2 regions of the Viridibacillus sp. FSL R5-0888 genome follow, and region 1 is predicted to be linked to the other one. Evidence: a T-box and tRNA genes for the amino acid it is inferred to sense, from the RefSeq annotation. Region 1 holds a T-box; the other holds one or more tRNA genes.

Evidence for each region. A T-box is a leader RNA that pairs with one kind of tRNA and senses whether it is charged. The one in region 1 lies ahead of thrS (threonine--tRNA ligase), so its partner is inferred to be a tRNA-Thr.
Region 2: it has a tRNA-Thr gene. The T-box ahead of thrS (threonine--tRNA ligase) is inferred to sense a tRNA for this amino acid. The anticodon was not compared.

The regions. Positions count from the first base shown of each region.
Region 1 covers NZ_JBBPAU010000001.1:2,912,640-2,924,033, reverse strand. The annotation lists gene MKY02_RS14585 (solute carrier family 23 protein) at 1-733, shown strand, start outside; gene MKY02_RS14580 (phosphoribosyltransferase family protein) at 751-1,290, shown strand; T-box leader at 1,386-1,626, shown strand; gene thrS (threonine--tRNA ligase) at 1,959-3,899, shown strand; gene MKY02_RS14570 (iron chaperone) at 4,196-4,579, shown strand; gene MKY02_RS14565 (hypothetical protein) at 4,971-5,345, shown strand; gene MKY02_RS14560 (NUDIX hydrolase) at 5,427-5,969, shown strand; gene MKY02_RS14555 (dynamin family protein) at 6,017-8,800, opposite strand; gene MKY02_RS14550 (right-handed parallel beta-helix repeat-containing protein) at 9,183-10,412, shown strand; gene MKY02_RS14545 (serine/threonine protein kinase) at 11,292-11,394, shown strand, end outside.
Region 2 covers NZ_JBBPAU010000001.1:598,632-610,025, reverse strand. The annotation lists gene MKY02_RS03045 (S66 peptidase family protein) at 1-838, opposite strand, end outside; gene MKY02_RS03040 (ornithine cyclodeaminase family protein) at 1,178-2,149, opposite strand; gene MKY02_RS03035 (proline racemase family protein) at 2,435-3,445, opposite strand; gene MKY02_RS03030 (helix-turn-helix domain-containing protein) at 3,676-4,215, shown strand; tRNA gene MKY02_RS03025 (tRNA-Leu) at 4,549-4,630, opposite strand; tRNA gene MKY02_RS03020 (tRNA-Cys) at 4,673-4,746, opposite strand; tRNA gene MKY02_RS03015 (tRNA-Gly) at 4,759-4,833, opposite strand; tRNA gene MKY02_RS03010 (tRNA-Gln) at 4,842-4,913, opposite strand; tRNA gene MKY02_RS03005 (tRNA-His) at 4,920-4,995, opposite strand; tRNA gene MKY02_RS03000 (tRNA-His) at 5,043-5,118, opposite strand; tRNA gene MKY02_RS02995 (tRNA-Trp) at 5,136-5,209, opposite strand; tRNA gene MKY02_RS02990 (tRNA-Tyr) at 5,222-5,305, opposite strand; tRNA gene MKY02_RS02985 (tRNA-Thr) at 5,315-5,390, opposite strand; tRNA gene MKY02_RS02980 (tRNA-Phe) at 5,398-5,473, opposite strand; tRNA gene MKY02_RS02975 (tRNA-Asp) at 5,503-5,579, opposite strand; tRNA gene MKY02_RS02970 (tRNA-Met) at 5,583-5,659, opposite strand; tRNA gene MKY02_RS02965 (tRNA-Val) at 5,682-5,757, opposite strand; tRNA gene MKY02_RS02960 (tRNA-Glu) at 5,773-5,847, opposite strand; tRNA gene MKY02_RS02955 (tRNA-Ser) at 5,870-5,961, opposite strand; tRNA gene MKY02_RS02950 (tRNA-Asn) at 5,967-6,041, opposite strand; rRNA gene rrf (5S ribosomal RNA) at 6,053-6,168, opposite strand; rRNA gene MKY02_RS02940 (23S ribosomal RNA) at 6,305-9,234, opposite strand; tRNA gene MKY02_RS02935 (tRNA-Ala) at 9,331-9,406, opposite strand; tRNA gene MKY02_RS02930 (tRNA-Ile) at 9,421-9,497, opposite strand; rRNA gene MKY02_RS02925 (16S ribosomal RNA) at 9,594-11,146, opposite strand.

The DNA of each region.
Region 1 (11,394 bases):
TATGATGGCTGGTGTTGGCATCATGCTCGTGAAAGTATCCCTTGATATGACGAAAAATCATAAAGCAGTTGGGATCTCTTCTTTTGTCGTTGCAATCATTACATATATGGTTACAAAAGATCTAGTCTATACCATTCTTTTCTCAGTTATTATTTCAAGTGTTGTTGGTCATTTTACGCAACAGGAAAAGACAACACAACAACCAGTGAAAGAAAAATTCGTTTTACAAAAGTTAACGCTTAATGTTTCAGTTATTCGCGGAGCACTTGCGATGGTTACGTTAAATATTGGTGCCAATATCGCATTTGGTAAAATTAATGGTGCATTAGCAAATCAAGAGGTTAATGTCGATCATTTAACGGTTATTAGTAGCGTTGCAGATATGGTATCTGCCTTATTTGGCGGGGCACCAGTTGAAGTTGTAATTTCTGCTACTGCAAGTGCGCCACATGCGGTGTTTGCAGGTGTTTTGATGATGGTTATGATGGGTGTTATTTTATTATGTGGTCTACTGCCGAAAATTGGCCGTTTTATTCCGAGTTCAACAATTGCTGGCTTTTTATTCGTTCTAGGTGCAATTGTCACTTTACCAGGTAATGCGACAGCTGCATTTGCTGGTGGCGGGGATTCTGCTATTGTTGGTGGTATGACGATGGTTGTTACAGCCATATCTGATCCGTTTTTAGGTATGCTTTCAGGATTGATTATTGAATTTTTATTATCTATATTTTAATATAAGGAGCTATTAAAATGACGAACACATACACTTTACAAGTAGCAGGTTTAGAAAGAGATTTACCAATCATTCGATTAACAGAAAATTTAAGTATTGCTAGCTTTGTTATTTTAGGTGATGCAGAACTTTTAAGAGAAGCTTCACCATTATTAGTAGACAAGCTTCCTGAGGTGGATGTTATTGTAACAGCTGAAGCAAAGGGGATTCCATTAGCTTATGAAGTTACTAATCAATTAGGATTATCAGCTTATTATGTTGCACGAAAAACAGTTAAACCATATATGCAAAATCCATTGATGAATGAAGTGCATTCGATTACAACACAAGCAAAACAAACATTGTGCTTTGATCAAAAAGACGCGCTAGAGATTAAGGGAAAACGCGTTGCGATTATTGATGATGTGATTAGCACCGGGGAGTCTTTAAGAGCATTAGAAGAACTTGTTGAATTAGCTGGAGGAAATGTAGTAGCAAAAGCGGCCATCTTAGCAGAAGGAGATGCGGCTAAACGCGAGGATATTATTTTCTTAGAAGAATTACCACTTTTTGATTAAATAACCGATGGATTTTATTGAAAAATTCGTGAAAAATAAATAAATTTCTATTGACTAATGGGAAATAATACTATATAGTGGTAAAAATTATAATAATGAATGCAATGACAAGGATATGAGTATTTCATAACGGTTTATAGAGAGGGAAGGCTAGGCTGGAAACTTCCTAATACGGATGAATTATTTACCACCTTGGAGCAGTATTGGTGAAAAAAGAGTAATCAGTACCGTAGAAGCAACGATAATGCTTACACAAAGCCATCAATATGTAACTTATTGAGTTATGAGATGGAAATTTGGGTGGAACCACGGGTATTATACACACTCGTCCCTTCATGAGGGATGAGTGTGTTTTTTGTTTTTTAAAAAAAATATAGAATGCAATGATAAGGACACGAGTAATTCTAACCGCTTTACAGAGAGGGAAGGCAAGGCTGAAAACTTCCTAATGCGGATGAATTATTTACCACCTTGGAGCAGTATTGGTGAAAAAGAGTAATCAGTACCGTAGAAGCAACGATAAAGCTTACACAAAGCCATCAATATGTAACTTATTGAGTTATGAGATGGGAATTTGGGTGGAACCACGGGTATATGACACGCACTCGTCCCTTTATATAGGGATGTGTGCGTGTTTTTATTTTATAAAAAAATAGGAGTGAAGTGTTATGAGTCAAAAGGAAGTTTTGATTAAGTTTCCAGATGGACATCAAAAGCAGTATGTGCAGGGAGTATCATTAGGTGAAATTGCTAGTTCTATTAGTTCTAGTCTAAAAAAGAAATCGGTGGCGGGAGAAGTCAATGGCACACGATATGATTTGAATCGTAATATTACACATGATGCAGAAGTGGAGTTATTTGATTTAGAGTCAACAGCTGGTATAGAGATTATGAGGCATACTTCAGCTCATGTATTAGCTCAAGCAATTAGACGATTGTATGGTGATGTGAACTTAGGAGTAGGGCCAGTGATTGACAATGGTTTTTATTATGATGTTGATATGGAATGTATTATTACAGTGCAGGATTTAGCGAAAATAGAGAAAGAAATGTCTAAAATAATCGCTGAAAACATAGAGATTGCACGTGTTGAATTGTCACGTGAAGAGGCGAAAAAACTTTTTCAAAAAGATCCATTAAAGCTAGAGCTATTAGAAGACATTCCTCAAGATGAAATAGTAACAGTATATCGCCAAGGAGAATTTGTAGATTTGTGTCGAGGTCCGCATTTACCAGCAACTCGATTTATTAAAGCATTTAAATTAACACATATTTCAGGGGCATATTGGCGAGGGGATAGTAACAATAAAGTACTACAACGTATATATGGTGTGGCCTTTGCTACAAAAGAAAAGATGGAAGAATATTTTCATTTTGTAGAGGAAGCGCAAAAAAGAAATCATCGTAAACTAGGGAATGAATTAGAGTTATTTATGTTCTCTGAGGAAGCACCAGGTATGCCATTTTACCTTGCTAATGGGCAAATTATTCGAAATGAATTAGAAGTGTTTTTACGTAAGCTTCAGCATCAATATGATTATCAAGAAGTACGCACGCCATTTATGATGAATAAAAGATTATGGGAGCAATCCGGACATTGGGATCATTACAAAGAAAACATGTATTTTACAGAGGTAGATGATCAAGAATTTGCTTTGAAACCAATGAATTGTCCGGGACATATGCTGATTTTCAAAGATAAACGTCGGTCATATCGTGAACTTCCGATTCGAATGGCTGAATTTGGTCAAGTGCATCGACATGAATTTAGTGGAGCATTAAATGGTTTATTACGTGTTCGAACATTCTGCCAAGATGATGCACATATTTTTGTCAGACCGGATCAAATTGAAAATGAAATTTTACTAGCCTTACGTTTAATTGATCGTGTATACAAAACATTTGGTTTTGAATATGACATTGAATTATCAACACGTCCAGAAGATTTTATGGGAAGTGTGCAATTATGGGATCAGGCAGAAGCATCTCTTGAAAGAGTATTAAAAAACCTTGGCTATCCATACAAAATCAATGAGGGAGACGGTGCGTTTTATGGACCTAAGATTGATATTCATATTAAAGATGCGATTAAACGTAGCCATCAATGTGCAACAGTTCAACTTGATTTCCAACTACCAGAGAAGTTTGATTTAACATATATTGATGAACAAAATCAGAAGGTAAGGCCAGTCGTGATTCACCGAGCAGTATTTGGATCAATTGATCGTTTCCTTGGAATATTGATTGAACACTTTGGTGGTGCATTCCCTATTTGGCTATCACCTATTCAAGTTCAAGTGATACCCGTATCAAACTCAATGCATAAAGAGTATGTTGAAGAAGTTACTAGGCGCTTAAAACAAGAGGAAATCAGAGTCAATCTTGATTTACGTGAAGAAAAATTAGGGTATAAAATACGTGAAGCTCAAATGAAGAAAATTCCATTTATACTTATTGTGGGGGATAATGAGATGGAAAATAAATCTGTTAACTTAAGACAATATGGTCAGGAGAATTCATTGGAAGTCCAGCTTGATGATTTTATTTCTAAAATTAAGAATTGCATTGAAAACAAATCTTTGAATAATAGTGAGTATGACCTTGGGTAACTAATTTCAATTTATTCAAGTGTCATAAGCAAAACCAACGAGTATCATTAGTTTTTTATAAATTTAATTTATACCTCTCCTTCTTTACAATAATAATAAAGGAGGAGAGGGAATGAAAATATTTAAGCAAAATTATACTGCATTACGCGAAAGGCTACTAAATTTTTAATAAATCGCCTGTCAATGAACCTTTAATCTAACAGTGTTTGTAATATAATAGTAACATCTAATTTTTTAAAATATATAAAAGAGTACAAAGTTGATTTTAAGGATAGCTGAGTATGAAAGGAGAAATCATGGAGGGGAACAATAAGTCTAATTCAATTGATGAATACATTTTACAATTTCCTCATGAGGTTCAGGAAAAACTAAAAACGATAAGAAAAGTTATAAAAGATGCAGTACCGGAGGCAGAAGAAAAAATTAGTTATCAAATGCCTACCTTTGCTTTACATGGCAATCTGGTACATTTTGCTGCCTATAAAAAACATATAGGATTTTATCCAACTTCTAGCGGGATTGTTGCTTTTGAACATGAATTATCGGATTATAAAAGTTCAAAGGGAGCAGTGCAGTTTCCACTAGAAAAGCCGATTCCTTATGAATTAGTAAGTGAGATAGTTAAATTCAGAGCTGCTGAGAATAAAAAGAAAGCTGATGGCAAATTAAAAAAGAAATAATAAACTCATTCAATTTAAAAGAAAAGAGTATGTTTTAAGTGAAATTTAAAACATACTCTTTTTGTTTGTTCATTAATTAAGGCGTTTAGTATTGTTTTTATAATTATTGATGGAAAGCACTAATACTGACACGCTTTAAGTCATTACGGATCAATTAAAGTGAAATTTTGTTGAGTGAAAATTATATTGATAGAAGTATTACGGTATTTATGAAAGAGCAAGCAGTATTTCAGTTTTGAATATATAAGTTACGGAATATTCAATTGTAAAGCTTGCTTTACAATATAATGATGGGTATTATGGTTAATATAACCAATTTTTTATTAGCAATTGCATTAAACATTGAGAATCCCAATAGACTTTAATTTTAAATTGGAAGGAATGAAGACGAATGAAACAAACACAGATGGGCTATATCATTATGGGCATTATATTTGGTGTTCTGGCTTTATTTATGAATGGTGTTTCATTAAGTGTAAATAAATTTCCATCTTCACTAATGTTAATTGCTATTAGCATTATGTGTTTCTGCTTAGCTTTCTTAGTGCAACATCTTGCTGCAAAAGATGAACGAGCACAAAAAATAAGAGAGCGATCCATTTATGTGAATTATTTTATCCTTATAGCAGTAGTTGTAATATTAATGATAGTCTTTAATCCAGTTAGTAACTTACAAATAGAAGCATACAATCTACTCTCAATCATGATGACGGTATATATATCATCCGTATTTTTAACTATGGTTTACTATGCGAAGAGATATTAATGTTAGATGATAAATCGATTGAAGTATAAGATAGTTGATAAAGAATAATGATAAGGCAATGGAAATATAGGAGTGATAGACTTGGGATATATTATGGATTTGAGAAAGATAGTAGGCACTAGGCCACTATTAATGGTAGGCGCCAGTGTACTGGTCGTAAATAAAGATAAACAACTATTACTTCAACTAAGAACAGATAACCAATGTTGGGGATTACCTGGCGGGTCATTAGAATTAGGAGAAAAATTAGAAGATGCAGCAAGACGGGAATTAGCAGAAGAAACAGGACTAATTACAAAAAAACTGCAATTATTTAATGTTTATTCTGGAGAAAATCTTTACTATAAATATCCGCATGGTGACGAGGTTTATAATGTTACTAGTACATATATTTGTGATGAATATAGTGGTGAATTAAAAGAAGATCTATCGGAAGTTATGGAATTGAAATTTTTTAAAATGGATTCATTACCTTCAGTGATTAGTCCTCCGGATAAACAAGTTATTGCAGATTTTAAACGGTGCACTTCAATAAATAAAGAGGGAATTGATAAAATTTTACCGTGGTCAACACCATCTAGTTCTAGTTGCAAGGTACCGAAAAAAAGTGAAGCTAACAAATAATAACTCCAAAATCAACTTTTATTGTTGATTTTGGAGTTATATTATTTTTACTCTATGTTTGTTTCTAAAGTTAAATCTGTATAGGAATAATCCTCACCTTTATTTAAGATGACTTCACATTGACGTAATCTTAATTCAAAGAGCGTTATAGGATCATGATAAACTTCAGGATTTGATTTCATTTTATGCAGTGTATCTTGTTTTTCTTGTATTTCTATATGAGTGTTTTCTACAGCTTGTTCCAACTCGCCAAATGGACTTCTAAAGAATATATTAATATCCCGCGCTTGAGCGTTTTCAAATAGCTCAAATTGCAAGAAAAATTTGTTCATAATAGAATCCGTTACATCAGTATAATCTTCATTTTCTAAATACTGTTTGTATTTGTTATATAACATAGCTTTATTTTTAGGAAGAACGCCAAACAATTTACCGGCACTTTTCAGTAAAAATTGTGCTGGTGTAAATCTGCGCAAGATATTTACTTCTTCCATTTGTATTCTAGTTGTCATTCTATCGGTATCTCTCCGCCAGTCATCAAGCACTTTAAAGTCACATTCTAGCTGTATTCGATTTTCTCCATATAAAGAATTAAGTTCTTCACTGATTTCTTCTAAGTACGATTGACTTTGAAGGAACTCATTATTAGAAGTTGCAATCCAATTTTGCATAGAGCGAGCAAGATTAGGTAACACAGTTTTTTCTAGATATTTTTGAACTCTTTCGTTCATCGCTGTATTTAGTTCAATGTCAATGTGCCCAAAATCGCTTTCTTCACTAATTAAATCAGAACAACTCTGTAATAGTTTCGGAATATGTTCTGTAAGATCATTAGCAATTTCGTATTTCATTGTCCGATATGATTCTGTAATTAAATGAATTTTTTCCTTCTCAAAAGCAGTAAGGTTATTAATAAAACCATTTAGTTTAACTAACATATCTTCATTCCAATTAATAGAATCCACTAGGTTATTTTCCATCTCGATGCGTTTATCCAAAAGATATGAAATTGTTTTTCGAATGAAAAACAATAGCTTTTCAGTACGTTCTGCATCGATATTTTTATGGTTAAAGTTAGAATGAATAAACTCAGATAATTTGTTTAGTTGTTGACTATTTGTATATAACGAAGAGTAAGGGAAAATTCGCGCATGCGGGAAATATGCGTTTATTCTCACTTGCGTATCATCTAAAACTCTTTTTGCTTCTGCTTCACTGTAAATGTTATCGATTTTATTTAATAAGAAATGAATTTGTAGATTTGGTGTATGTTCTTGAATACTTAATAGAATATCACGTTCTTTGTCAGTAAAAGGTGAATCCGCATTCAATACGAATAATAATTCGTCTACAGAATTTAAATATTCAAATGTCTCATCTCTAGTGTCGTTGTTCCTATTAAAGCTTGGTGTAACAACCAAAGTAAGTTTATTTTTACTTAAAAATCTGCATGGTAATTTAAATTCAACATATGCTCTATCTCTATCTGATTGAGGGTGCAGAGACATCATGTTATGGTAATCTGAGAAATTCTCAGTTGTTGTAATTGCTGAATCTGATATCGCGTTAATTTCTGTATGAGCTTCATTATTAAAGACAACTACATTTGAGACTGAGTTTTCTAATATATTTTCACCAAGTATAGAGTTAATAAATGAAGCTTTTCCGTTTCCTGAAGTTCCAGTCACTAAAAGGCGATTTGTTCTTAAATCTGCAAGCTCGCTAACTAACCATCTAAATCGATGACCTATTTCTAAATCATGTTTTTGTGCCCACTGTGTAATAGATTCAAAAAGATGTAAACTATACTCTAAGCCATTCACATGATTAATAGAATATGACAGTAGGTTTTCCGCATGTTTTATATTTGCTGAATCTATTTCGGAAGGGAAAATCTCATCCCATGCCAAAACTGCAGCAGATGGAAATACAGAATGAGACGGATTGGCTACCTTTAACCAATTTGTTAAAAGATTTGGAATGATATCGTGTAATTCTCTGAGCATATATTGACCTTGGATTAATTCAAAGTACGTTTCTTCGTAAAGAGAAGAAATGTTGTCCCATATATCGGAAGAATGGATTTCGATTAGTAAGAAAAATTCATTTATTGTTTTGAGCCATAATAAGTAATTTTGTTCATTTTTATAGCTGTGCCAAAGTGATGAAACAATTTGGGTAAATTGTACTTGATCAACATTATTTAATGTAACTAATACTTCATAAAAATAGTCTGGTGAAATATTTTTAGTAAATCCATTATTGATATATTCTTTTAGAACCTCAAACCAAGGAGAAGATTCTGTTCGAATTAACTCATTCACAGCAAGCTCTACTGCACTGTCAAAATCTCGCTGTTCTTCATAAAAGGAACGTGCAATTTTTGTAACATTTGGATAATCGGGATTTAAAGAAACCGCTTCTTTAATAGCAGCGAAAGCTGAATCAAGATTATTTTGCTCGATGTAAAGAGATAGTAATTGCAGTACAATTTCAGTCATAAGTATTTTGTTATCAGTAGTAATGGAGGTATAAACATTTTCAGCAACTGATAATTGGTTAAGTTCGAAGTAAGCATCCGCAATATTCTTTTGTGCCCATGGTGCTAATTCATTACTAACTTTCTCCCATTTAAAAATAGCTGATTCAAAATCTTGATGGTGATAATAAAATTCACCTTGTGCAAAACGAATATAAGATCCATCGGAAATCTCATTTTTTTGTTCGTTTAAATAAGCTTCCCCAAGTACTTGAAGAGGTGGATGTGTTTCATTGTCTATTAGGAATGTTTCATAATATATCTTTTTGATTAATTGTTTTTCTAATCTCATTTTTTCCTCCACTATATCTTGAAGAATACATTTTTCTCCATGTGACAACACTTTTTAGTATTGTTGCTTTTTATTTTAACAAAGAATTTCTTTTGGGAAATTTCATTTATCTTTCATTTTTTAAGTAAGATTGAAATTCAATGAGAAAAGTTTCATTTTTTTATCAATTTCCTTTCCAAGTGGTGTGAAAACAGAAAATGTTTCTAATAACTTAATATGAATATAATATTCTACATTAAGTTGTAACATTCCATGTAGAGTTCGTATAAAAAACAATGTATAGTGAATACGTATTGGAATAGGGTGATAAGAGGTTTTGCAAAAAAGTATATGAAAATCTGTCCATATTATTATCATTTTTTGAGAAGGAGAATTTTACAACATGATTATGCAATTAAAGAGAATGGGCTCATTATTGGCTGCTACTGTGTTGATGCTGAGTATTTGGATAGGGGTTACACCTAATTCTGTAGAAGCTGCCACAAAGAGTGTTTATACAATTTCACCAAAAACAGTACCTGTAGATAAAAAGATGTTGAAATACACTACATATAATAGTAATACTAAGCATTATTATGTTCTACGTTCCTATCTAGAGAAATTGGAGAAAAAAGGTGGCGGAACGCTCGTATTAAAAAAAGGAACTTACATAATTAGTAATACGCTATATGTTCCATCGAATGTAACAATAAAAATGAAGGATGGCGTAAGTATTGTTAAAGGTCAGAAAACGGGTACAAGCAAATTTAAAGCTTCAAAATCAATTTTTCAATTAATCAAACCATCAAAAGCCAATAAATCGGGTGTATATGGCAAATATAATGGTGAAAAGAATATTTCCTTTATAGGTGAAGGTAAAGTAACAATTGATATGAATTACGAGAAAGATAGCATTGCCTTGATCATGGGGCATAACCAAAATGTAAAAGTGGAAAATATTCAATTTAAGAATATGTATTCTGGACATTTTATCGAACTAGATGCTTCTAAGAATGTTGTTATACGAAAAAATACGTTTACAAATTCCAAAGCATCAGCAAACAAGAACAAAGAAGCCATTAATATTGATACACCGGATAAAACGACAGCAGGGTGGAGTCAAAAATGGAGCAAGTATGATAAAACGCCAAATCAAAATATAACAATTGAAAACAATAAATTTAAGAATCTTGATCGAGCTATAGGTACCCATAAATATTCAGGTAAAATGTATCATGATAAAGTTATCATTCGTAATAATCAAATTGACAAAACACGCTTGGATGCTATTCGTGTCATGAATTGGACGAATTCTGTTATTGAAAAAAATTTAATCCGGAATGTAGCGAATGGTAATGCTAGTACTCGTGGGATTTTAGCTAGTGGCGCAATTAACCCAACATTTAAAAACAATACTTTTGTTACTGTGGGGAGAACGATTCAGTTTATGGCTTGGAAAAACAGTGGTCCAGGCTCACAATACGATATTACGTACAATAAGCTAAGTGAAGCTAACAAAAAAGCACTTCTAACAAACAAAGCAGTTAATACTTCTGAAACGATTATTCGAATTAATAATACCTACAATGAGTTCATACAAAACACTGAAAAAATTCAACTTGCGTCAAAGTGATTTACATGGGGAAAAGAGACCTTCTACTCTGTAACACTAAAGACAAGTAATTGTACATGATAATTCATTCATAATATGTTACACATATTATGAATGAATTACATTACTAAGTAATTTCAGTTGCATACATTTTTTTATTTTTGGCTATTTTACTGTTGATTTTCTATAACTTAATAAAATGGGCGTATTCGAAAATCAGCACCTCCTATTAATTAACAATAAAAAGAAAATAATTAATCATTATAGTGATATTTAACAAACTGCTAGCGTATATATTTAAGGTTGTGATGGGGGAAGAATATTAAAAAAGCTTGTTATTAGTTGGAGGATTTTCTTGTTGATTTGTCCTATTCTGTTGTTTGCGATTGGGAAGATTGATATGTTCGTTTGCTCTGCTTTTATTTGTGGAATTATAATCTCTGTTGGTGGTGGATGGCTATTTAAGAAAAAGCTTAATTAATAACATAGTAGTGTTCTTATGCCTTCTTCTCATTTACCTCATGCGAAGCTACGGGAACAAGTAAAGCATTTTCATGTATAGTTTTATGTATTCTCGCAAATTCCTAAACCCCCCTTTTAAATCTCACTGTCCTTTTATTGAATAACATATAACCAATCTTGCTCACGTCTCCGTAAGTGTGCCAAAAAACTAAACATAAATACTACGTACTCTTGCAAAGAATTTATTAGTGTAGGCTTTTAGTAATTACTGTACAATTAATATAAGAATATTCGGTTTTCGAATACTTTACTAAATGGAAATATATTGAAAGGTATGATGTTATATGAAAAATTCGCCAAACATTTTAGAGGTATATCAATTTTGAGTAAACGTATCACCCCTCTATAAACTACGTAAGCTCAATGAAGGAGCAAAATTTGGTTAAAGTATGCATTGGAAGCAATAAATTATTATTAGAGTTAAGAGAATATCATGATTTTAATTGGCTTAAAGCAGTAAAAGTATTTACTATTTTTGATC
Region 2 (11,394 bases), 2.3 Mb from region 1:
GTTCACAATGTCCAATTTTGAAGCCTTTCACAACTGGTTTACCTAACTTGCCAAAATAATGAGTAAATACTTCATCTATTGTGAGTGAATCTACGTATTCTTTAGGCTCTGCGTTCGTAAACTCTCCGATAATAACACCTGCTACTTCATCTAACTTGCGTGAAAGCTTTAACTGATTGAGAAGACCATCAATTTGAGCCGGCTCTAAACCAATATCTTCAATAAGCAATATTTTTCCTTTAGTATCGATTTCATACTTAGTACCAATACTGCTGACAATTAGTGTTAGATTTCCTCCTGTTAGTTCCCCTCTTACAGCCCCACCAGATACTGTTGTAAGCATAGAGATATCTTCTTCATAGTGAATCTCAGCAGGTTCAAACAACTGCTTAAACATATGCTTAGAACGTTCTGCTACATCTTCTCGCCCCATACTTGATAAAGTTGGACCATGGAAAGTTACAATATCAGAATACAAACCAAAAGCGGTATGTAAATACGTAATATCTGAAAATCCCCAGAAGATTTTAGGATTCTCCTCTAATAATTGATAATCAATGCGTTCTGCAATACGTGCAGCACCATACCCACCACTAGCACAGAGAATAGCAGCAATATTAGGATCTTCAATCATTTCGTGTAAATCAGATAAACGCTCCTCATCAGTTCCTGCCAAATAACCATTCTGCAGTTGTACAGACTTTCCAATAACATATTTCAGGCCAAGCTCCTCTAAAAAAGCGAATGACTTTGTTAACTTCTCAAAATTTGGTGGACTAGCAGGTGCAATAATCCCAACCGTATCTCCAACCTGCAATCTCTTTGGACGTATTTTCATTTCTTAAAACTCCTAATAATATATTCTGTTTCTTATCTCTACTTTATCAAACTCTATATATGAAAAGCGAATAAAGAAGCATTCCTTGATTTACTTATTCACGAAGTATTATAAGTCTGCTGGAAGTACACTTTAATTAAGTTACAATATAATACTTTAATTCCATTGAGAACTGTTAACCCCAGAACTTCTACCATCTAGTAAATTGCTAGGGGTTCTATATGTAGAAATGCACAAAAAAAGAGGAGCACTCTTTCCCCTCTCTCTTCTAAACATCTATTTCTTAAAATGTTACAGGAACCTTCTCAAATTCCTCATTACTCGCGATTATAAATTTGCTTATAATTCCACATGTACCCCTGCTTTATTCGCAATGGCCTTATCATACAAATATTTAGCGACAACTATATCCGCAATCGCAAGACCCACAGATTTAAAAATGGTAATTTCCTCATCCTTTTCTCTACCTGGCCGCTCCCCACTTACCACTTTTCCAAGCTCTGCATGAATACCAGTTTCAGAAAATACTCCTTCTTGAATCGGCACATGTAAATCTCCTGTTTCTTCCAGAGCTGCGTCTTTTGCTTCTACAATAACTTTATGTGCTGAAGCAATTGCACTTGACGGTAATTCCTGCATCGTTGGACGGAATGAGCCCACCGCGTTTACGTGCGTACCTGGTTTCAATGCTTCGGTGAAGACCGGGATTGTCGAGCTCGTTGCAGTCACTAGAATATCTGCTTTTCGTACCACTTCATTAGGATTATCACAAAGAACTGTTTTTACTTTAAACTTTTCTTCTAAGAATTGAGCAAACTCTTTTGCTTTTGAATCGCTACGATTAAATAAATGAATTTCTTCTATATCTCTTGCAGCTAAAACTGCTTCACACAAACCTTTTGCTTGCTCACCAGTTCCAATAACACCTAATACTTTCGCATTCTCACGTGCAAAATACTTTGTCGCAACACCTGATAAAGCACCTGTTCGAATAAGAGTTAAAAAAGAGCCTTCAAGCAAAGCTAACGGTTCACCAGTTTCAATATCAGATAATAAAACAACACCCTGAATGGTTTTGCCAGTTTTCTTATTATCGGGAACCACCGTTACATATTTAACACCCATTGTTTGCAACTCTTTGGCAACGGAAGGCATGACAAGCCCTGTATTTGCTAGGCCAAAAGGAAGTGACAACCGAATTGGTGTCTCTGTTCTCGAGGCGGAAAACTCATTTAATGCTTGCGCAACACAGTCCATTACCTCATTCATATCCATCAAATTCTTTTGTTCACGTGCACTTAAAATCAACATATCTTTTCCTCCAGTACTGAACTACCTAACAAATACATGTTGCTCTGCGAGATTATTGAACCACCATATTTGATTCTGGAAAGGATGCATCCTTAGCTTCTTCAAGAGATTCTATTTCATCACCAAAACGTGAATGCACAATTGCGGTTCCCGTTAAATCATCCTCAATATTATTTACTATGTTTCCAGTATCAATAAGTGATGATACAGCAACATAAATAGTTAATTGAATAAAATTATTCTTCTTTTTGCACCACCCCTTCTTTCTTTAAAGCTACGAAACTATCAAATCTCTTCCAATAAGAATCCTCTTGGCAAAGTGTCGCGTGGATCAACTAAAAATTGGTGGAAACCTGTCAGGAAAGCTTCTCCTGTAACTTTTGGAATAACCGCTTCATACCCCGCTACATTGCTAATCGATAATATCTCACCAATGAATTGGCCATCTGTGATGCTTTCGTGAACAAAGCTTCCCTTATCTTCCAATTCACCATGTGCATAAAGGCTTGCCAGTCTTGCGCACGTACCTGTACCACAAGGTGAACGGTCGATTTGTTCATCAGCAAAAATTGTAACATTACGCAAATTTGCATTCTCTCCTACTGGATCATCTGAGAAAATAACACCATAAATGCCACGAAGGCCACTTTCAAGTGGATGAACTACATCTATTTTATCTTCGATATATCGTTTGATTTTCGTTCCCCATTTTTGAATTGCAGGTAAATCTTTGGTATTTACTTTCAAACTCATCTCTTTGCTTTTAACAACTGCGTAGAAAGCACCTCCAAATGAGATATCAACATTGAATTCATAACCATCAATACTTACAGGCATATCCTTTTCCAATACAAATGACGGAACATTTTCAAAAGAAACCGCTTCTACAATAGAACCATTGCATTTTGCATAGGCTACTATTTCACCTGCAGGACTATCGATGATAAATTTCTGATTTTCTTCTGTCACGATGAAACGACCTGTTTCTATCCCCATCGTGATTACACCAACAATTCCATGTCCACACATCGTGCTCCAACCTTCATTGTGCATAAACAGTACTCCAAAATCTGCATGAGGGCTCGCAGGGGGCGTAATAATACATCCATACATACCGTGATGCCCCCTTGGTTCAAGCATCAGTACTTCTCTTATGTAATCAAGATGTTCCATGCAGTAAGCACGTCTTTCCAATTGAGTATCACCTTTTATCTCGGGTAGCCCATCCGTTATAATTCGTAATGGTTCGCCTGCAACATGTACATCAACTGTTGTATATACTTTTTTAATGATCATTTAAATCTCTCCAATCCAATTTTTAAAATACTATTTCAAAATGACTTATAAAAAGAGACTCTAGTTATTTATTAACATATGTTTTATAATTTAAGTGAAAGTTCAATATATTTGAAGTATTACTTAAATTACAATAACCTAATATTAGATTAGAGGTAATATTCTGTCAACTTTATTTTTTAAAATATATAATGATGTATACTTTACATAAATTGAGATGAGGTATTGTTATGGACAAAACAATTGGAGATAAAATTAAAAGCCTACGAAAAGAAAGAAAATTGACCCTTAAGGAAATTGCAGACAAGACTGATCTATCCATCAGTTTTTTATCACAAGTTGAGCGTATGAAATCATCTCTAACACTAGAATCGCTTAAGAAAATATCTGAAGTACTTCAAGTAAATCCTAGTTACTTTTTCAGCACAGAAACAAAACAAAAGCAGCCAACTGTCATTCGTGGAATTAATAGCAGTGCGGATTTGACCGTCAACCAATTCATTTACAAGGACTTGTCCGGCAATCATACAGGACTTGGCTTTAACCCACTTTTTATAATTCTAAATCCCGGAGAAAACAAGGGGAATCAATTTACTCATCACGGAAAAGAATTTCTGTATGTTTTAGACGGCATACTGACTGTACAAATAAATGATGAAGAATATCATTTAAACGAACATGACTCCATTATCATCGACTCTAGTAGTCCACATTATTGGTTGAATCTCACAAGTACACCTGTTAAATTTTTATGTGTTTCTTCAGAATGAAAATAAATAAATCCAAATTTTGTTTCTATAATTACTAATACTAAAAAAGAGGAGGGAAATTTCCCTCCTCTCTTTTAGGACTTTACCCTCTTCTTTAAAATTTGTAGATACCTACTCAAACCCCTCATCAATCTCAATTATAGATAATTCCTCTACCAAGTTTGCAATATCTAATTTAGAAAGCCAGCACCTTCATAGCTAACATTGAACGACTGTGGTTCTAGAATATTTTGCACCTTAAATTCCACCAGGGTTCTTCCCTTAATGAAAGAAATTTTGACAACAAAAAAGAGCTCTCATAATGAGAACTCTTAAGAAAATTTATATTTAGGATACCGGTGGTCGGGGTCGAACCGACACTCTCGAAAGAACACGATTTTGAGTCGTGCGCGTCTGCCAATTCCGCCACACCGGCATAATATTATTATAGATTATATGTAGTTATTTTAAAAATAATTGGAGGCGGCAACCGGATTTGAACCGGTGGTAGAGGTGTTGCAGACCTGTGCCTTACCACTTGGCTATGCCGCCGTAAATAGAAAATGGAGCGGAAGACGAGGTTCGAACTCGCGACCCCCACCTTGGCAAGGTGGTGTTCTACCACTGAACTACTTCCGCAAATTTAACTGGGGTACCTGGATTCGAACCAGGGCATGACGGAATCAAAATCCGTTGCCTTACCGCTTGGCTATACCCCAATAATATGGGGCGACTGATGGGAATCGAACCCACGAATGCCTGAACCACAATCAGGTGCGTTAACCACTTCGCCACAACCGCCATAATATTATTATTATATCTAAATTATTTTATTGTCAAAAATTAAATGGGGCGACTGATGGGAATCGAACCCACGAATGCCTGAACCACAATCAGGTGCGTTAACCACTTCGCCACAACCGCCATAATATAATTTAAATTGGCAGGGGCAGTAGGAATCGAACCCACATCAAAGGTTTTGGAGACCTCTATTCTACCGTTAAACTATGCCCCTAAAATAAAAAAATGGTGGAGGGGGACGGATTCGAACCGCCGAACCCGAAGGAGCGGATTTACAGTCCGCCGCGTTTAGCCTCTTCGCTACCCCTCCAGAAAAACATGGTGCCGGCGAAAGGAGTCGAACCCTCGACCTACTGATTACAAGTCAGTTGCTCTACCAACTGAGCTACACCGGCATTATTATGGTGGGTCAGGACGGAATCGAACCGCCGACACTTAGAGCTTCAATCTAATGCTCTACCAACTGAGCTACTGACCCATAATAATTTAATATTCTTTTTTAAAAAATGGCGGTCCGGACGGGACTCGAACCCGCGACCTCCTGCGTGACAGGCAGGCATTCTAACCAACTGAACTACCGGACCATTTGGTTGCGGGGACAGGATTTGAACCTGTGACCTTCGGGTTATGAGCCCGACGAGCTACCGAACTGCTCCACCCCGCGATAATGGTATTATTGACTTAAATGGTGGAGGATGACGGGATCGAACCGCCGACCCCCTGCTTGTAAGGCAGGTGCTCTCCCAGCTGAGCTAATCCTCCGTATAACGTTATAAATGGTGACCCCTACGGGATTCGAACCCGTGTTACCGCCGTGAAAGGGCGGTGTCTTAACCGCTTGACCAAGGGGCCATTTAATAAATGAGAATGTGTATGGCGGAGAGCAAGGGATTTGAACCCTTGAGACAAGGTTACTCGCCTACACGATTTCCAATCGTGCTCCTTCGGCCACTCGGACAGCTCTCCAAAAATGGCTCCGAAGGTAGGACTCGAACCTACGACCGTCCGGTTAACAGCCGGATGCTCTACCACTGAGCTACTTCGGAATAATATGATCGCCTAGCAACGTCCTACTCTCACAGGGGGAAACCCCCAACTACCATCGGCGCTAAAGAGCTTAACTTCCGTGTTCGGCATGGGAACGGGTGTGACCTCTTTGCCATCATCACTAGACTATTGTATTACCTAAGGACAAGAATAATTATATCATCTTTTTTAAATTTTAGCAAGTGTTTTTTGCTATTTTAGAAAAGTTTTTTATTATTCTCTCAAAACTGGATAAATTACATTGAAGTTTGTTAAGTAAAATTTGGTTAAGTCCTCGATCTATTAGTATTCGTCAGCTCCGTATGTCGCCACACTTCCACCTCGAACCTATCTACCTCATCGTCTTTGAGGGATCTTACTTACTTGCGTAATGGGAAATCTCATCTTGAGGGGGGCTTCATGCTTAGATGCTTTCAGCACTTATCCCGTCCACACATAGCTACCCAGCGATGCCCTTGGCAGAACAACTGGTACACCAGCGGTGTGTCCATCCCGGTCCTCTCGTACTAAGGACAGCTCCTCTCAAATTTCCTACGCCCACGACGGATAGGGACCGAACTGTCTCACGACGTTCTGAACCCAGCTCGCGTACCGCTTTAATGGGCGAACAGCCCAACCCTTGGGACCGACTACAGCCCCAGGATGCGATGAGCCGACATCGAGGTGCCAAACCTCCCCGTCGATGTGGACTCTTGGGGGAGATAAGCCTGTTATCCCCGGGGTAGCTTTTATCCGTTGAGCGATGGCCCTTCCATGCGGAACCACCGGATCACTAAGCCCGTCTTTCGACCCTGCTCGACTTGTAGGTCTCGCAGTCAAGCTCCCTTATGCCTTTACACTCTACGAATGATTTCCAACCATTCTGAGGGAACCTTTGGGCGCCTCCGTTACTCTTTAGGAGGCGACCGCCCCAGTCAAACTGCCCGCCTGACACTGTCTCCTACCCCGCTAAGGGGCATGGGTTAGAAGTTCAATACATCTAGGGTAGTATCCCACCAACGCCTCCTCCGAAGCTGGCGCTCCGGAATCTCTGGCTCCTACCTATCCTGTACAAGATGTATCAAAATTCAATATCAGGCTACAGTAAAGCTCCACGGGGTCTTTCCGTCCTGTCGCGGGTAACCTGCATCTTCACAGGTACTATAATTTCACCGAGTCTCTCGTTGAGACAGTGCCCAGATCGTTACGCCTTTCGTGCGGGTCGGAACTTACCCGACAAGGAATTTCGCTACCTTAGGACCGTTATAGTTACGGCCGCCGTTTACTGGGGCTTCAATTCGCACCTTCGCTTGCGCTAAGCACTCCTCTTAACCTTCCAGCACCGGGCAGGCGTCAGCCCCTATACGTCACCTTACGGTTTTGCAGAGACCTGTGTTTTTGCTAAACAGTCGCCTGGGCCTATTCACTGCGGCTCTCTCGGGCTTTCACCCTACTAGAGCACCCCTTCTCCCGAAGTTACGGGGTCATTTTGCCGAGTTCCTTAACGAGAGTTCTCTCGCACACCTTAGGATTCTCTCCTCGACTACCTGTGTCGGTTTGCGGTACGGGCACCTTTTACCTCGCTAGAGGCTTTTCTTGGCAGTGTGAAATCAGGAACTCCGGACATACGTCCTCGTCATCACAGCTCAACGTTATAGAAATGGGATTTGCCTCATTTCACGCCTCACTGCTTGAACATGCATAACCAACAGCATGCTTACCCTATCCTACTGCGTCCCCCCATTGCTCAAATGGTAAATAGGTGGTACAGGAATATCAACCTGTTGTCCATCGCCTACGCCTATCGGCCTCGGCTTAGGTCCCGACTAACCCTGAGCGGACGAGCCTTCCTCAGGAAACCTTAGTCATTCGGTGGACGGGATTCTCACCCGTCTTTCGCTACTCATACCGGCATTCTCACTTCTAAGCGCTCCACCAGTCCTTCCGGTCTGACTTCACAGCACTTAGAACGCTCTCCTACCACGGACATCTAAGATGTCCATCCACAGCTTCGGTGAATTGTTTAGCCCCGATACATTTTCGGCGCAGCGTCACTCGACCAGTGAGCTATTACGCACTCTTTAAATGATGGCTGCTTCTGAGCCAACATCCTGGTTGTCTAAGCAACGTCACATCCTTTTCCACTTAACAATTACTTTGGGACCTTAGCTGGTGGTCTGGGCTGTTTCCCTCTTGACTACGGATCTTATCACTCGCAGTCTGACTCCCGTGCATAAATCACTGGCATTCGGAGTTTGTCTGAATTCGGTAATCCGGGATGGACCCCTAGTTCAAACAGTGCTCTACCTCCAGGATTCTTTATCACGAGGCTAGCCCTAAAGCTATTTCGGAGAGAACCAGCTATCTCCAGGTTCGATTGGAATTTCTCCGCTACCCACACCTCATCCCCGCACTTTTCAACGTACGTGGGTTCGGGCCTCCAGTAAGTGTTACCTTACCTTCACCCTGGACATGGGTAGATCACCTGGTTTCGGGTCTACAACCACATACTCATTCGCCCTATTCAGACTCGCTTTCGCTGCGGCTCCGTCTTCTAAAACTTAACCTCGCATGTAATCGTAACTCGCCGGTTCATTCTACAAAAGGCACGCTATCACCCATTAACGGGCTCTAACTACTTGTAGGCACATGGTTTCAGGATCTATTTCACTCCCCTTCCGGGGTGCTTTTCACCTTTCCCTCACGGTACTGGTTCACTATCGGTCACTAGGTAGTATTTAGCCTTGGGAGATGGTCCTCCCAGATTCCGACGGAATTTCACGTGTTCCGCCGTACTCAGGATACACTCAAGAGAGAATGAACTTTCAACTACAGGGCTGTTACCTGCTCTGGCGGGCCTTTCCAGACCGCTTCGTTTAACTCATTCCTTTGTAACTCCATATAGAGTGTCCTACAACCCCAAGAGGCAAGCCTCTTGGTTTGGGCTATTCCCGTTTCGCTCGCCGCTACTCAGGGAATCGATTTTTCTTTCTCTTCCTCCAGGTACTTAGATGTTTCAGTTCCCTGGGTCTGCCATCAAGACGCTATGTATTCACGTCAAGATACTGCTCCATTACGAACAGTGGGTTCCCCCATTCGGAAATCTCCGGATCAAAGCTCACTTACAGCTCCCCGAAGCATATCGGTGTTAGTGCCGTCCTTCTTCGGCTCCTAGTGCCAAGGCATCCGCCATGCGCCCTTAATAACTTAACCTAAAAGTTAGTTATTAAGCCTAAAAAACTTAATAATAAAAAATGTGTTACTTAATTTGCTTCAATGTCGTTTTATCCAGTTTTCAAAGAACAATATTGGTGGAGCCTAGCGGGATCGAACCGCTGACCTCCTGCGTGCAAGGCAGGCGCTCTCCCAGCTGAGCTAAGGCCCCAAAAAAAGAAAATATGGTGGGCCTAAATGGACTCGAACCATCGACCTCACGCTTATCAGGCGTGCGCTCTAACCAGCTGAGCTATAGGCCCCTTTTGGGAAAATATATAATTGAAGTATGAACCTTCAAAACTGAACGCAAGACGTTAATCGACAGATCCAAGATCTGTTTCCGTAATTATCCTTAGAAAGGAGGTGATCCAGCCGCACCTTCCGATACGGCTACCTTGTTACGACTTCACCCCAATCATCTATCCCACCTTCGGCGGCTGGCTCCATAAAGGTTACCTCACCGACTTCGGGTGTTACAAACTCTCGTGGTGTGACGGGCGGTGTGTACAAGGCCCGGGAACGTATTCACCGTGGCATGCTGATCCACGATTACTAGCGATTCCGGCTTCATGTAGGCGAGTTGCAGCCTACAATCCGAACTGAGAACGATTTTATGAGATTAGCATACCCTCGCGAGTTAGCGACTCTTTGTATCGTCCATTGTAGCACGTGTGTAGCCCAGGTCATAAGGGGCATGATGATTTGACGTCATCCCCACCTTCCTCCGGTTTGTCACCGGCAGTCACCTTAGAGTGCCCAACTAAATGATGGCAACTAAGATCAAGGGTTGCGCTCGTTGCGGGACTTAACCCAACATCTCACGACACGAGCTGACGACAACCATGCACCACCTGTCACCAATGTCCCCGAAGGGAAAACTCTATCTCTAGAGCGGTCATTGGGATGTCAAGACCTGGTAAGGTTCTTCGCGTTGCTTCGAATTAAACCACATGCTCCACCGCTTGTGCGGGCCCCCGTCAATTCCTTTGAGTTTCAACCTTGCGGCCGTACTCCCCAGGCGGAGTGCTTAATGCGTTAGCTGCAGCACTAAGGGGCGGAAACCCCCTAACACTTAGCACTCATCGTTTACGGCGTGGACTACCAGGGTATCTAATCCTGTTTGCTCCCCACGCTTTCGCGCCTCAGTGTCAGTTACAGACCAGAAAGTCGCCTTCGCCACTGGTGTTCCTCCAAATCTCTACGCATTTCACCGCTACACTTGGAATTCCACTTTCCTCTTCTGCACTCAAGTCTCCCAGTTTCCAATGACCCTCCACGGTTGAGCCGTGGGCTTTCACATCAGACTTAAGAAACCACCTGCGCGCGCTTTACGCCCAATAAATCCGGACAACGCTTGCCACCTACGTATTACCGCGGCTGCTGGCACGTAGTTAGCCGTGGCTTTCTAATAAGGTACCGTCAAGGTACGTTCAGTTACTAACGTACTTGTTCTTCCCTTACAACAGAGTTTTACGATCCGAAAACCTTCATCACTCACGCGGCGTTGCTCCATCAGACTTTCGTCCATTGTGGAAGATTCCCTACTGCTGCCTCCCGTAGGAGTTTGGGCCGTGTCTCAGTCCCAATGTGGCCGATCACCCTCTCAGGTCGGCTATGCATCGTTGCCTTGGTAGGCCGTTACCCCACCAACTAGCTAATGCACCGCGGGCCCATCTAGTAGTGACAGCCGAAACCGCCTTTCAGCATTTTGCCATGTGACAAAATGGATTATTCGGTATTAGCCCCGGTTTCCCGGAGTTATCCCAATCTACTAGGTAGGTTGCCCACGTGTTACTCACCCGTCCGCCGCTAAATCAGAAGAAGCAAGCTTCTTCATCATTCGCTCGACTTGCATGTATTAGGCACGCCGCCAGCGTTCGTCCTGAGCCAGGATCAAACTCTCCATAAAAGTAGTTTGAAAGCTCATTAGCTTTGCTAGCGTATCATCCGAAGATGATATCTATTTTCGTTTTGAACACCAACAGAGTTGATGTTCAAAAACATTTATTGATTAACGTCTTGCATGTTCAGTTTTCAAGGTTCATTTTGTTGTTATTGTAATCGCTTGTTGCAGCGACTTTAATATCTTAACATCTTTCATTTTTGATGTCAATAACTTTTTTGAAAAAGTTTTTTGAGTGAAAGTTTTAAGTTTTA